2 regions of the Pontibacillus sp. ALD_SL1 genome follow, and region 2 is predicted to be linked to the other one. Evidence: riboswitches for the same ligand, from Rfam matches in the RefSeq annotation. Region 2 holds a riboswitch; the other holds the start of a gene.
What was found. Region 2 has a riboswitch for glycine ahead of gcvT (glycine cleavage system aminomethyltransferase GcvT). Riboswitches for the same ligand answer to the same signal wherever they lie in the genome.
Positions count from the first base shown of each region.

Region 1: it holds a riboswitch for glycine, as region 2 does, so the genes downstream of both, IMZ31_RS06040 (ACT domain-containing protein) here and gcvT (glycine cleavage system aminomethyltransferase GcvT) in region 2, are expected to answer to the same signal.

Region 1 covers NZ_CP062974.1:1,204,331-1,209,529, reverse strand. Annotated here, with positions in the region: gene IMZ31_RS06055 (fumarylacetoacetate hydrolase family protein) at 1-510, shown strand, start outside; gene IMZ31_RS06050 (5-carboxymethyl-2-hydroxymuconate Delta-isomerase) at 526-903, shown strand; gene IMZ31_RS06045 (PFL family protein) at 1,178-2,539, opposite strand; gene IMZ31_RS06040 (ACT domain-containing protein) at 2,552-2,827, opposite strand; glycine riboswitch at 2,922-3,000, opposite strand; gene IMZ31_RS06035 (glycoside hydrolase family 13 protein) at 3,309-5,012, opposite strand; gene IMZ31_RS06030 (carbohydrate ABC transporter permease) at 5,031-5,199, opposite strand, start outside.
Region 2 covers NZ_CP062974.1:2,481,960-2,487,158, reverse strand. Annotated here, with positions in the region: gene IMZ31_RS12625 (YqhG family protein) at 1-742, opposite strand, end outside; gene IMZ31_RS12620 (DEAD/DEAH box helicase) at 720-2,390, opposite strand; glycine riboswitch at 2,539-2,631, shown strand; gene gcvT (glycine cleavage system aminomethyltransferase GcvT) at 2,812-3,912, shown strand; gene gcvPA (aminomethyl-transferring glycine dehydrogenase subunit GcvPA) at 3,937-5,199, shown strand, end outside.

The DNA.
Region 1 (5,199 bases), 1.3 Mb from region 2:
GAAACACCTCGACCAACTGATGTGACGCATATGCATTACGAATGTGAGCTTGCTGTTGTCATCGGAAGGCAGGGAAAAAACATCGGAAAAGATGAGGCATACGATTATGTAGCCGGCTACACGATTGCAAACGACTACGCTTTCCGTGATTACCTAGAAAATTACTACCGTCCGAACTTCCGTGTGAAAAACCGTGATAACTGTACGCCAATTGGGCCTTGGATTATGGATAAAGATGATATCGTTGATCCCATGAACCTCGCTCTCAGAACGTATGTAAACGGGACACTTGAGCAAGAAGGAAGCACGAAAGATATGATTTTTTCTGTTCCGTATCTAATTGAATATTTAAGTAGCTTCATGACACTTAACGAAGGCGATATCATCTTAACCGGAACTCCAAAAGGCCCAACAAAAGTAAACGTCGGTGATGAAGTTGTTACAGAAATTGAGGGCATCGGCCGTTTAGCGAATATGATTATTGAAGAACAACCCGCTCCAATATCCTGAAGGAGGAATGACCCATTGCCTCATATTATTGTGGAGTACACCGATAATTTAGTCGATTTTGATTTCCCTTCTTTGTTGCAGCACTTGAACCTGGTATTAGTGGAATCTCCCCACTTCCCAACAGGTGGGATCCGTTCCCGAGCTGTGAAGCTAACAGATTACGTAGTCGCTGATGGAACGGAAGATGATTCGTTCGTTCATATTGAATTAAAAGTAGGAGCAGGTCGAAGTGAGGAAATTTTAAAAGAGACAAGTGAAGCCCTATTTGCAGTAGCTGAATCGTTCTTTAACGACTGCTTTAAAGATCACTATCTGGCTCTATCGCTTGAGGTGACGGAATTTAACTTCCCTACTCAGAAGAAAAATAATATTCATAACCGGTATACAGGCTGAGCGTTCAGCCTGTTTTTTTGTGGATTTAGAAGTTGAGGAGTTAAGCCCAGGAGACTGGTCAGACTCCAGCTTGTCTCTCGGGCTTGAGTCACTTCCACCCGGACTTGAGCCGCCCCCCAGGGCTTGAGTCACTTTCTTCCTACTTGAGCCACTTCCACCTGGACTTGAGCCACTCTCCCTCCACTTAAGTCACTTTCGTTCAGACTTGTGACGCTCTTCTCAGACCACAAAAAAACTGCCCAAACCAAGTTTGGGCAGCCTACATAACAAACATTTAATTAATCAAAGCCTGCAACGGAGCAGGAATACGTCCGCCGCGGTTCACGAAGCCTTCGCTACTGTATGGATTTACACCCATAACTGGAGCGCGGCCAAGGAGTCCGCCGAATTCGATCATTTCGCCTTCTTCTCTTCCTGGAACCGGAATGACGCGTACGGCTGTTGTTTTCTTATTGATCATACCGATTGCCGCTTCGTCTGCGATGATGCCAGATAATGTTGCAGGTGAAGCGTCACCTGTTAGGGCGATCATATCAAGACCCACAGAACAGACGCATGTCATCGCTTCAAGTTTTGACAAGGAAAGGGATCCTTCTGTTACCCCTTCAATCATACCTTCGTCTTCACTGACTGGGATGAACGCACCGCTTAAGCCACCAACATACGAACTCGCCATGGCGCCACCTTTTTTCACAGCGTCGTTCATAAGAGCGAGCGCTGCGATTGTCCCGTGCGTACCGACACGTTCAAGTCCGATCTCTTCTAATATGCGAGCAACACTGTCGTTTAGCGCATTCGTAGGTGCAAGAGAAAGGTCGAGAATACCGAATGGAACGCCGATTCGTTCAGCTACTTGGCGCCCAACGAGTTCACCAGCGCGGGTGATTTTGAAGACCGTATTTTTAATAACGTCAGATACTTCACCAAGATCAGCTTCCGGGTAACGCTTGAGCGCGCTCAATACAACTCCTGGTCCACTAACGCCAACGTTCAGGACCGCTTCGCCTTCACCTGTTCCGTGGAAAGCGCCGGCCATAAATGGGTTGTCTTCTACTGGATTACTGAAGATCACAAGCTTCGCACAAGCGATTCCGTTTTGATCCTTCGTGCGTTCTGCTGCGTCACTGATGACGTGCCCCATTTGTTTGACTACGTCCATGTTGATTCCTGTACGAGTAGTCGCTACAGAAACAGAACCACAGACACGCTCAGTGACACTTAGGGCTTCAGGAAGAGAGTCAATTAAGGTCTGATCGCCTTTGGTGACACCTTTATGAGTAAGAGCGGAATAACCACCAATAAAATCAACGCCAAGGTCTTTCGCTGCCTGGTCTAATGATTTTGCAACTTCAACAGCTTCTGCGACCGTTGCATTACCGAGAATCTCAGATACAGGCGTAATCGAGATTCGTTTATTGATGATTGGTACGCCGTATTCTTTCTCGACTTGTTCCGCTACAGTTGTTAAGTCTTTTGCGTACGTTGTGATTTTGTTGTAGACATTTTCTTTTAACTTATCGATATTGGGATCGGCACAGTCGCGTAGGCTAATCCCAATTGTAACCGTACGGATATCGAGGTTCTCCATTTGGACCATACGTATGGTTTCTGTTATTTCGTTAAATGCAATATTCATGGGGAGGCCTCCTTAAATGCGGTGCATAGACTGGAAGACTTCTTCTAGCTGCAGACTAATTTGCACGCCTAAGTTCTCGCCAGTTTCTTGTAGTACTTTTCTGATTGCATCAAGATCATGCGCTTCTTTCACATCGATAATCATGATCATGGTGAAGTACTCTTCCACGATCGTTTGGCTAATATCGAGCACGTTTAATTTATATTCTGCGAGTACGTTTGTCACGTTCGCGATAATGCCGACTTGGTCTTTTCCAATAACGCTTACTACTGCTTTACGTTTTTCCATGATGATCCACCTCTGACTTTATTTTCTGTGAACAAAAAAAGAGATCAGCTCTCGCCGACCTCAGACAAACGTACCCATACACGTATTCTGTATGTAGTTCGTTCCTGTCCGGTTGCCTGAGATCATGAACCCTTCGGCGTCGCTTTAAAAGCGATCTCTCCAGGATTGGCTCCAGTTATAGTGTTACCCATAACCTTCACAGCCACTATTCTTTTGAATAAATGTAATGGTACCAATATGCGTATCGTTGGTCAAGGACTATGTTTCATTTAAACCGTTAGCATATCGCTAGATATTTAACTCGATGTATTCAATACTTTGCAAAAGTACTAAGAGGGGCCAGACACCCTTCATCTCTTTAAAGCAACGCCGCGTGCCAGACACCCTTTCACGCTCTAAAGCACTACTGGGTGTCTGACACCCTTCACTGCTCTAAAACACAAAAAAGCAAGTACCTGCTACCAGGTACTTGCTTTCAAGTTTATTTTTGGTGGTAAACGACTGCTTCGTATGGGCGAAGGGTGATACCCTCCTTAGATGCGTCAGGTGAACCGCTATAGTTATGAATCATAACGGAAGCTTGATCAAAGCTTACGTCTTCTGGCCATGGACGTTCAACTGTTTCCCCTGTCCAGTTTGTTACAACGACAAGCGTTTCTCCTTCATGTTCACGCTTATATGCATAGACTTCTTCATCTTCCGGCCAAATGAGGGTGTGATCCCCATTTACGATCACCTCATGTTCTTTACGAAGAGCAATCAGCTTCTTATAGTAATGAAAGATTGAATCCGGATTCTCACGTTCTTTCTCGACGTTAATCTGATCGTAATTCGGATTCACTTTTAGCCAAGGGGTGCCAGAAGTGAAGCCCGCATTGTCAGAAGCATCCCACTGCATCGGCGTACGTGCATTGTCACGGCCTTTTTCATGAATGGCTTTTAAAATTTCATCCGGGTCATGCCCTTTTTCAACGACCATATCCTGCCAAAGATTTCGGATCTCCACATCTTCGTAATCCTCAATGGATGGAAAGTGCACGTTTGTCATCCCGATTTCCTGACCCTGATAGACATATGGCGTGCCTTGCATCATGTGGAGCCACGTTGCAAGCATCTTCGCACTTTCAGCGTGGTACTCTCCATCATCACCGAAGCGAGAAACCGAACGAGGCTGGTCATGGTTCTCCAGATAAAGGGAGTTCCACCCCTTATTAAAGAGCTCAACTTGCCATTTTGACATAATTTCTTTTAACTCAGTTAGCTTCCAGTCTTTCTCTTCCCATTTCCCCATCTGACCACCAGGCTGCGCATCGACATCCATGTGCTGGAACTGGAATAACATCGATAACACGCCTGAATCTTCATTTGTAAACTGCTTCCCTTCCTCAGGCGTTACAAATCCAGTCTCCCCAACGGTCAGAATATCGTAATGGTCAAGCACTTCTTCTTTCATTTCCTGCATAAATTCCATGAAACGAGGACCGTTGGCGAAATAATCGCTCCCCCACTGGAATTCATCATCAGGCTTCGTGACAGGCGCATCCGGTAGTCCTTCCACTTTTGAAATTAAGTTAATAACGTCCATTCGGAAGCCATCGACACCGCGATCTAACCACCAGCGCATCATCTCATATACTTTCTGACGCACATCTGGATTTTCCCAGTTCAAATCCGGCTGCTTCTTCGTAAATAAATGAAGATAATACTCGCCTGTTGGCTCATGGTACTCCCACGCTGAACCACTGAAAAAGGATAGCCAGTTGTTCGGCTCTTTCCCCTCTTCATTAGGTGGACGCCAAATATAAAAGTCACGATACGGATTGTCTTTTGACTTCTTCGCTTCCTGGAACCAAGGGTGTTCGTCAGACGTGTGATTGACAACAAGGTCCATCACAAGCTTCAGTCCTTTCTCGTGCATCGTCGTAATTAACCGATCCCACGTTTCAAGGTCACCGAACTCTGTCATAATGTCCTGATAATCACTAATATCATAGCCGTTATCATCATTAGGGGACTTATAGATCGGTGAGAGCCAGATGACATCAATCCCAAGCTCAACAAGATAATCAAGCTTTTCGATAATGCCTTCTAAATCTCCAATACCATCACCGTTGCTGTCATTAAAGCTTCTCGGATAGATTTGATAGACGACCGAGTTTTTCCACCATTGTGTTGATTGTCCCATTTCTTAAATCCCCCTCGTTTATTCTTTTACAGCACCTGAAGTCAGACCAGATACGATTCGGCGCTGGAATAACAGCACCATAATGACAAGTGGAACCGTCACAATTACCGTTGCCGCAGTGATCTCTCCCCACGGAATTGTGTACTGTCCCTGGAACATGCCAATACCAACCGGCACCGTCTTATGG
Region 2 (5,199 bases):
TTTTTTCTCTTTCAAGTCTTTCCACAGCCTCGGCTTTTAGCTCAACAGCTTCTTCATCCTCATCATCTTCAGATTGAACATCGTTTTTATAAAAGTGCTCTAATAATTGTTTTTCTTCTTCTAACAACCGTAGTGCATCTTCGCCCCAAGAAAGGTCCTGCTTCGTAACGTTTCCATGTATATAGGCTTCAACCCGTTTTAATGCACTTGGCAGCTTAATAATTGGTGTTAACGTATAGCAGTAATCTGGAATCTTAGGGGAAAGGGAAATAGAGCCCAAGCGGTCCATGAACTGCGGGATTATACTTCCGTTAATCAACTGAAGCCCTAATGAGACAATCTCCTGTCGTTTTTGAGTCCCTTTAAAATTAATCGATGCATTTAGAATAAGCCAAGGGGTGAGGCTTGTTTGTTGATTTGTGTCTACTTGTTCATATTGCCTTGTGATTTGTCCTTTCTTTCGTAGCATCTGAAACATCTGGTGAACGCGAGGGGAGCCAAAGTGTAGCCATTCTCCCTTCTCTTCACGACGGTTTGGGTTGGTAATAAAGGTTACCTGCATGGGAATTCCTTTACCGTTGACCCTTTTGACATAATTCCAATAGAATGGTCGGTTCATGAGTACTTCATCTTGTTCTTCAGTTAACTGAATTTTCATAACCCCATCACGGTCTTCTAAAATCGAGCAATCATTAGCTGTGAAGTAGCGATGCAAGAAGCTATGAAGCGCCTGTTGTTCCATCCATTTCCACCTCCTGATCTTGTTCCATTGCGTACGATATAACGGAAGATAAGTTGTTGAGTTTTACTTTCATTTCCCCATCTGAAGCAGACTCTGTAAAAATGGATTGAATTTCATCTTCTAGGTTATCAAGTTCTAGCTTTTGTAAGATGGCATCTAAGTTCCCGACGACTCTTTGGAAAAGGTGGATTTTCTCATAAAGAAGGGAAAGAACGTGTTCTTCAATTGTGTCTCGAATGGCAAAGTTGTAAATGTTAACGTCTTCTTTCTGTCCAAACCGGTGAATACGCCCGATTCGTTGTTCGAGGCGCATCGGATTCCAAGGTAAGTCATAGTTAATCATATTGTTACAGAACTGCAAGTTAATCCCTTCCCCTCCAGCTTCTGTAGCAATGAGAACTTGGGCGTGGTTTTGGAAGAGTTGCTTCATCCAATCCTTCTTACTTCGCTTGAAGCCACCCCTAAACGGAACGGATGTAATGCCATGTTGTTGCAAATACCACTGTAGATAGTATTGAGAAGCTCTATACTCCGTGAATATAATGAATTTCTGATCCGTTTTCGAGATTAATTCAACAACTTTTTGCGCTTTAGCGTGATGAGGCATTTTCTCGATATAGCCAATCATCTCTTGTAGTTGTTCAGCTCTTGAAGGATGGATCTCCTCATTCTTCAACATACTCTGAATCGAAAGGAAACACGCTTCGCGGCTTGAGCATAACTCTCGCAAAAGAACAATGTTGGAAAAAGCCATTCCTCCGCTTGTAACTTCAGACAGCTTTTCGTAAGCGTTCTTTTCTTCTTCTGTGAAATCAATATAGACTGTTTCTACATTACGCTTCGTCCAATCCACACCTGTTTCATCACGACGGTTACGGACCATGACTTTTTTGACTAATTCTTTTAAATGTTCATCATTTGATAGTTGATTTCGATTTCTTCCAAAGCGTTTAGTGAAGTCTTCATAGTTTCCTAAATGACCTGGCTTTAAGATAGAAACTAAATTAAAGATATCAACCAGGTGGTTCTGCACTGGAGTGGCCGTCAGAAGAAGGCAATATTTTTTCTTTAGTGACCTTACAAACGCGTAGTTTTTCGTTTTATGATTTTTTAATTTATGAGCCTCGTCAATGATAATTAGATCATATTCTGTGTCTAAGATTTTTTCCTGATGCGGATGTCGCTTAGCCGTATCAATAGAAGATACGACAATATCATAGTCCCAGATAGCAGACTTTCTTTGAGCTGCTGCAGGGATATAGAACTTCTGGTTCATTTCTTGTACCCACTGATTGACGAGAGAGGCAGGGGCTAGTATGAGTACTTTTTTTACAAGTCCACGAATCATATATTCTTTTAAAATTAATCCTGCTTCTATCGTTTTACCTAGTCCTACTTCGTCTGCTAGGATTGCTCGTCCGTTCATTTCTTCCACCACTTGTTCAGCACAATTTAATTGATGAGGAAGAAAGTCGACATGAGGTAAGTATTTGGGTGATTGGAGCCCCTTAAATTCAGGAGTGGCAACGTGCTTTGATGTCTCATAGGCCATCTGGAATAATTCCCATGAAGCAAAAGGGCCTTCTGACTGTAAGTTCGTTGCTACTATTGGATCAATAGAAGTATCGATCTCTATAGATGGATTCATGTGTAACCCTACCTTTACAAGCAATAAATTTTTGTGCACAGTGCAAATACCGTGTGATATAATGACAGTGAATTTGTAAACTAGTGTTTACTATTCCGAAACGTTTATGAATTAGTATGAACCATTTATGAAAATATTATGATGGCGAATGATTACAAGAGGAGAGACCGCAGAAACTTGGCGGCGCCGAAGGAGCAAACAGTGATGTGAATCTCTCAGGCAAAAAGACTCTTGTAGGACGCACCTCTGGAGAGTGCCTACGTAAGGCCACCCAAGAAGAAAGCAGCAATGAATACTGCGAAACTTTCTGGTTAACGGACAGGGAATGACACGTGAATTGTGGCTTCTCTGTTTTTTTATGTTAAATTTTCAGAAAAATAGCGCAAGTTTGAACGATTATGTACATAGGGGGATATTGAAAATGGCTGATTTAAAACGTACACCACTGCACCCTCATTACGGGGAGTGGGGAGCAAAAACAGTTGACTTCGGAGGATGGGATCTTCCTGTTCAATTTACATCTATTAAAGAAGAGCATCACGCAACACGCAAAAGTGCTGGGTTGTTTGACGTTTCCCATATGGGAGAGATTTTAGTAGAGGGACCTGAAAGTGAAGCTTACCTGCAAAAGATGCTCACGAATGATGTAACCAAACTAACACCTAATCGGGCACAATATACGTTTCTTTGCTATGAAGATGGAGGGACGGTTGATGATCTGATTGTCTATAAGTTGAAGGAGCAATCCTATTTGCTTGTAGTGAATGCAGCGAATACAGATAAGGATTTCAATTGGCTAAAGGAAAATGTAACGGAAAACGCGACGCTTCATAACGTCTCCGACCAGTATGTCCAACTCGCTATTCAGGGACCGAAGGCTGAAGCAGTTTTACAACGTTTAACAGATCAGGATCTTTCTGAAATCAAATTCTTCCGATTCTTGCAAGATGTCTCCTTTAGTGGTGTTGAACATGCAGCGCTTGTTTCTCGTACTGGTTATACAGGAGAAGATGGATTTGAGATTTATATTCATCCAGATGCGGGGGGAGCGCTTTGGAGAGCTATTCTTGCTGAAGGCAAAGAGGACGGGGTACTTCCTGTTGGACTTGGAGCAAGGGACACGCTTCGTTTTGAAGCAAAGCTTCCTTTATATGGTCAGGAGCTAAGTGCAGATATTACGCCTATTGAAGCTGGACTTGGATTTGCTGTCAAAGTGGATAAAGAAGGTGACTTTATTGGCAAGTCTGTTCTTAAGAAACAAAAAGAAGAAGGAACAGAGAGGAAACTCGTAGGTCTTGAAATGATCGATAAAGGGATTCCGCGCCACGGTTATAAAGTATTTGATGACGATAAGGAAATTGGTTTTGTTACCACTGGTACACAGTCTCCGACATTAGAGAAAAATATAGGCCTTGCCGTTGTTCCTAATCAATATACGGAGCCTGATACCGAACTGCTCGTTCAGGTTCGTAAAAGATTGTTGAAAGCAAAAGTAATACCAACACCATTTTATAAGCGGTAAGGATAAGGATAGGGAGGTTTTACAATGACATTTCGATATTTACCTATGACCGATCATGATAAACGATCTATGTTAGACAGTATTGGCGTTGAATCAACAGATGTTTTATTTAGTGATATCCCTGACAAGGTTCGTTTCAAAGGAAATTTAAACATAAAGCCTAGCGCAAGTGAGCCAGAGTTAATGAAAGAATTGGCTCAACTAGCTGGAGACAACATCAACACGAAAGACTATACATCTTTTCTAGGGGCAGGGGTTTATGATCATTACATTCCTTCCATTGTAGATCATGTACTGTCTCGTTCAGAATTCTATACAGCTTACACACCTTATCAGCCAGAAATTTCTCAAGGAGAGCTACAAGCGATCTTTGAATTCCAGACGATGATATCTGAGCTAACAGGGATGGAAGTATCTAACTCTTCTATGTACGACGGGGGCACCTCACTTGCAGAGGCGGTGACGCTAAGCGCTGGGCAAACAAGGAAGAAAAAAGTTCTTGTATCTAAAGCCATTCACCCTCACTCTTTAGAAGTTATTCATTCTTATGCAATGGGACAAAACATTGAAGTGGTTGAAATCGAAGCAAGAGAGGGTTTGACAAACCTATCTATGTTAGCAGATGAGTTAGATGAAGAAACTGCAGGCGTCGTCATTCAATATCCGAACTTCTTCGGACAAATTGAGCCTTTAGAAGACGTACAAGAGATCTTAAAAGATTCAAAAGCAATGTTTATGGTTTCAAGTAATCCTCTAGCTCTCGGGTATCTCACACCACCTGGTGAATTTGGAGCGGATATTGTTGTAGGCGATACTCAAGTGTTCGGTATTCCTGCACAGTTTGGTGGACCGCACTGTGGATACTTCGCTACGACCAAGAAACTAATGAGAAAAGTTCCAGGGCGTCTTGTAGGCCAAACACAAGATGAAGAAGGGCGAAGAGGCTTTGTGTTAACATTGCAAGCTCGTGAACAACACATCAGAAGAGATAAAGCCACATCTAACATTTGTTCTAACCAAGCTTTAAATGCATTAGGCACATCTGTAGCCCTTAGTGCGCTCGGTAAGAAAGGCATTAAAGAAATGGCCTATCAAAACATGCAAAAAGCCCGCTATGCGAAGAAAAAGTTCGAAGATGCTGGCTTCCAAGTGTTGTATTCAAAGGCTTTCTTTAATGAATTTGTTCTGCAAGTTCAAGGTTCTGTAACGACACTTAATGAAAAGCTGCAAGAAAAAGGGATGATTGGTGGTCTTGACCTAGAAAGGGTTCATTCTGATTTAGGTGGC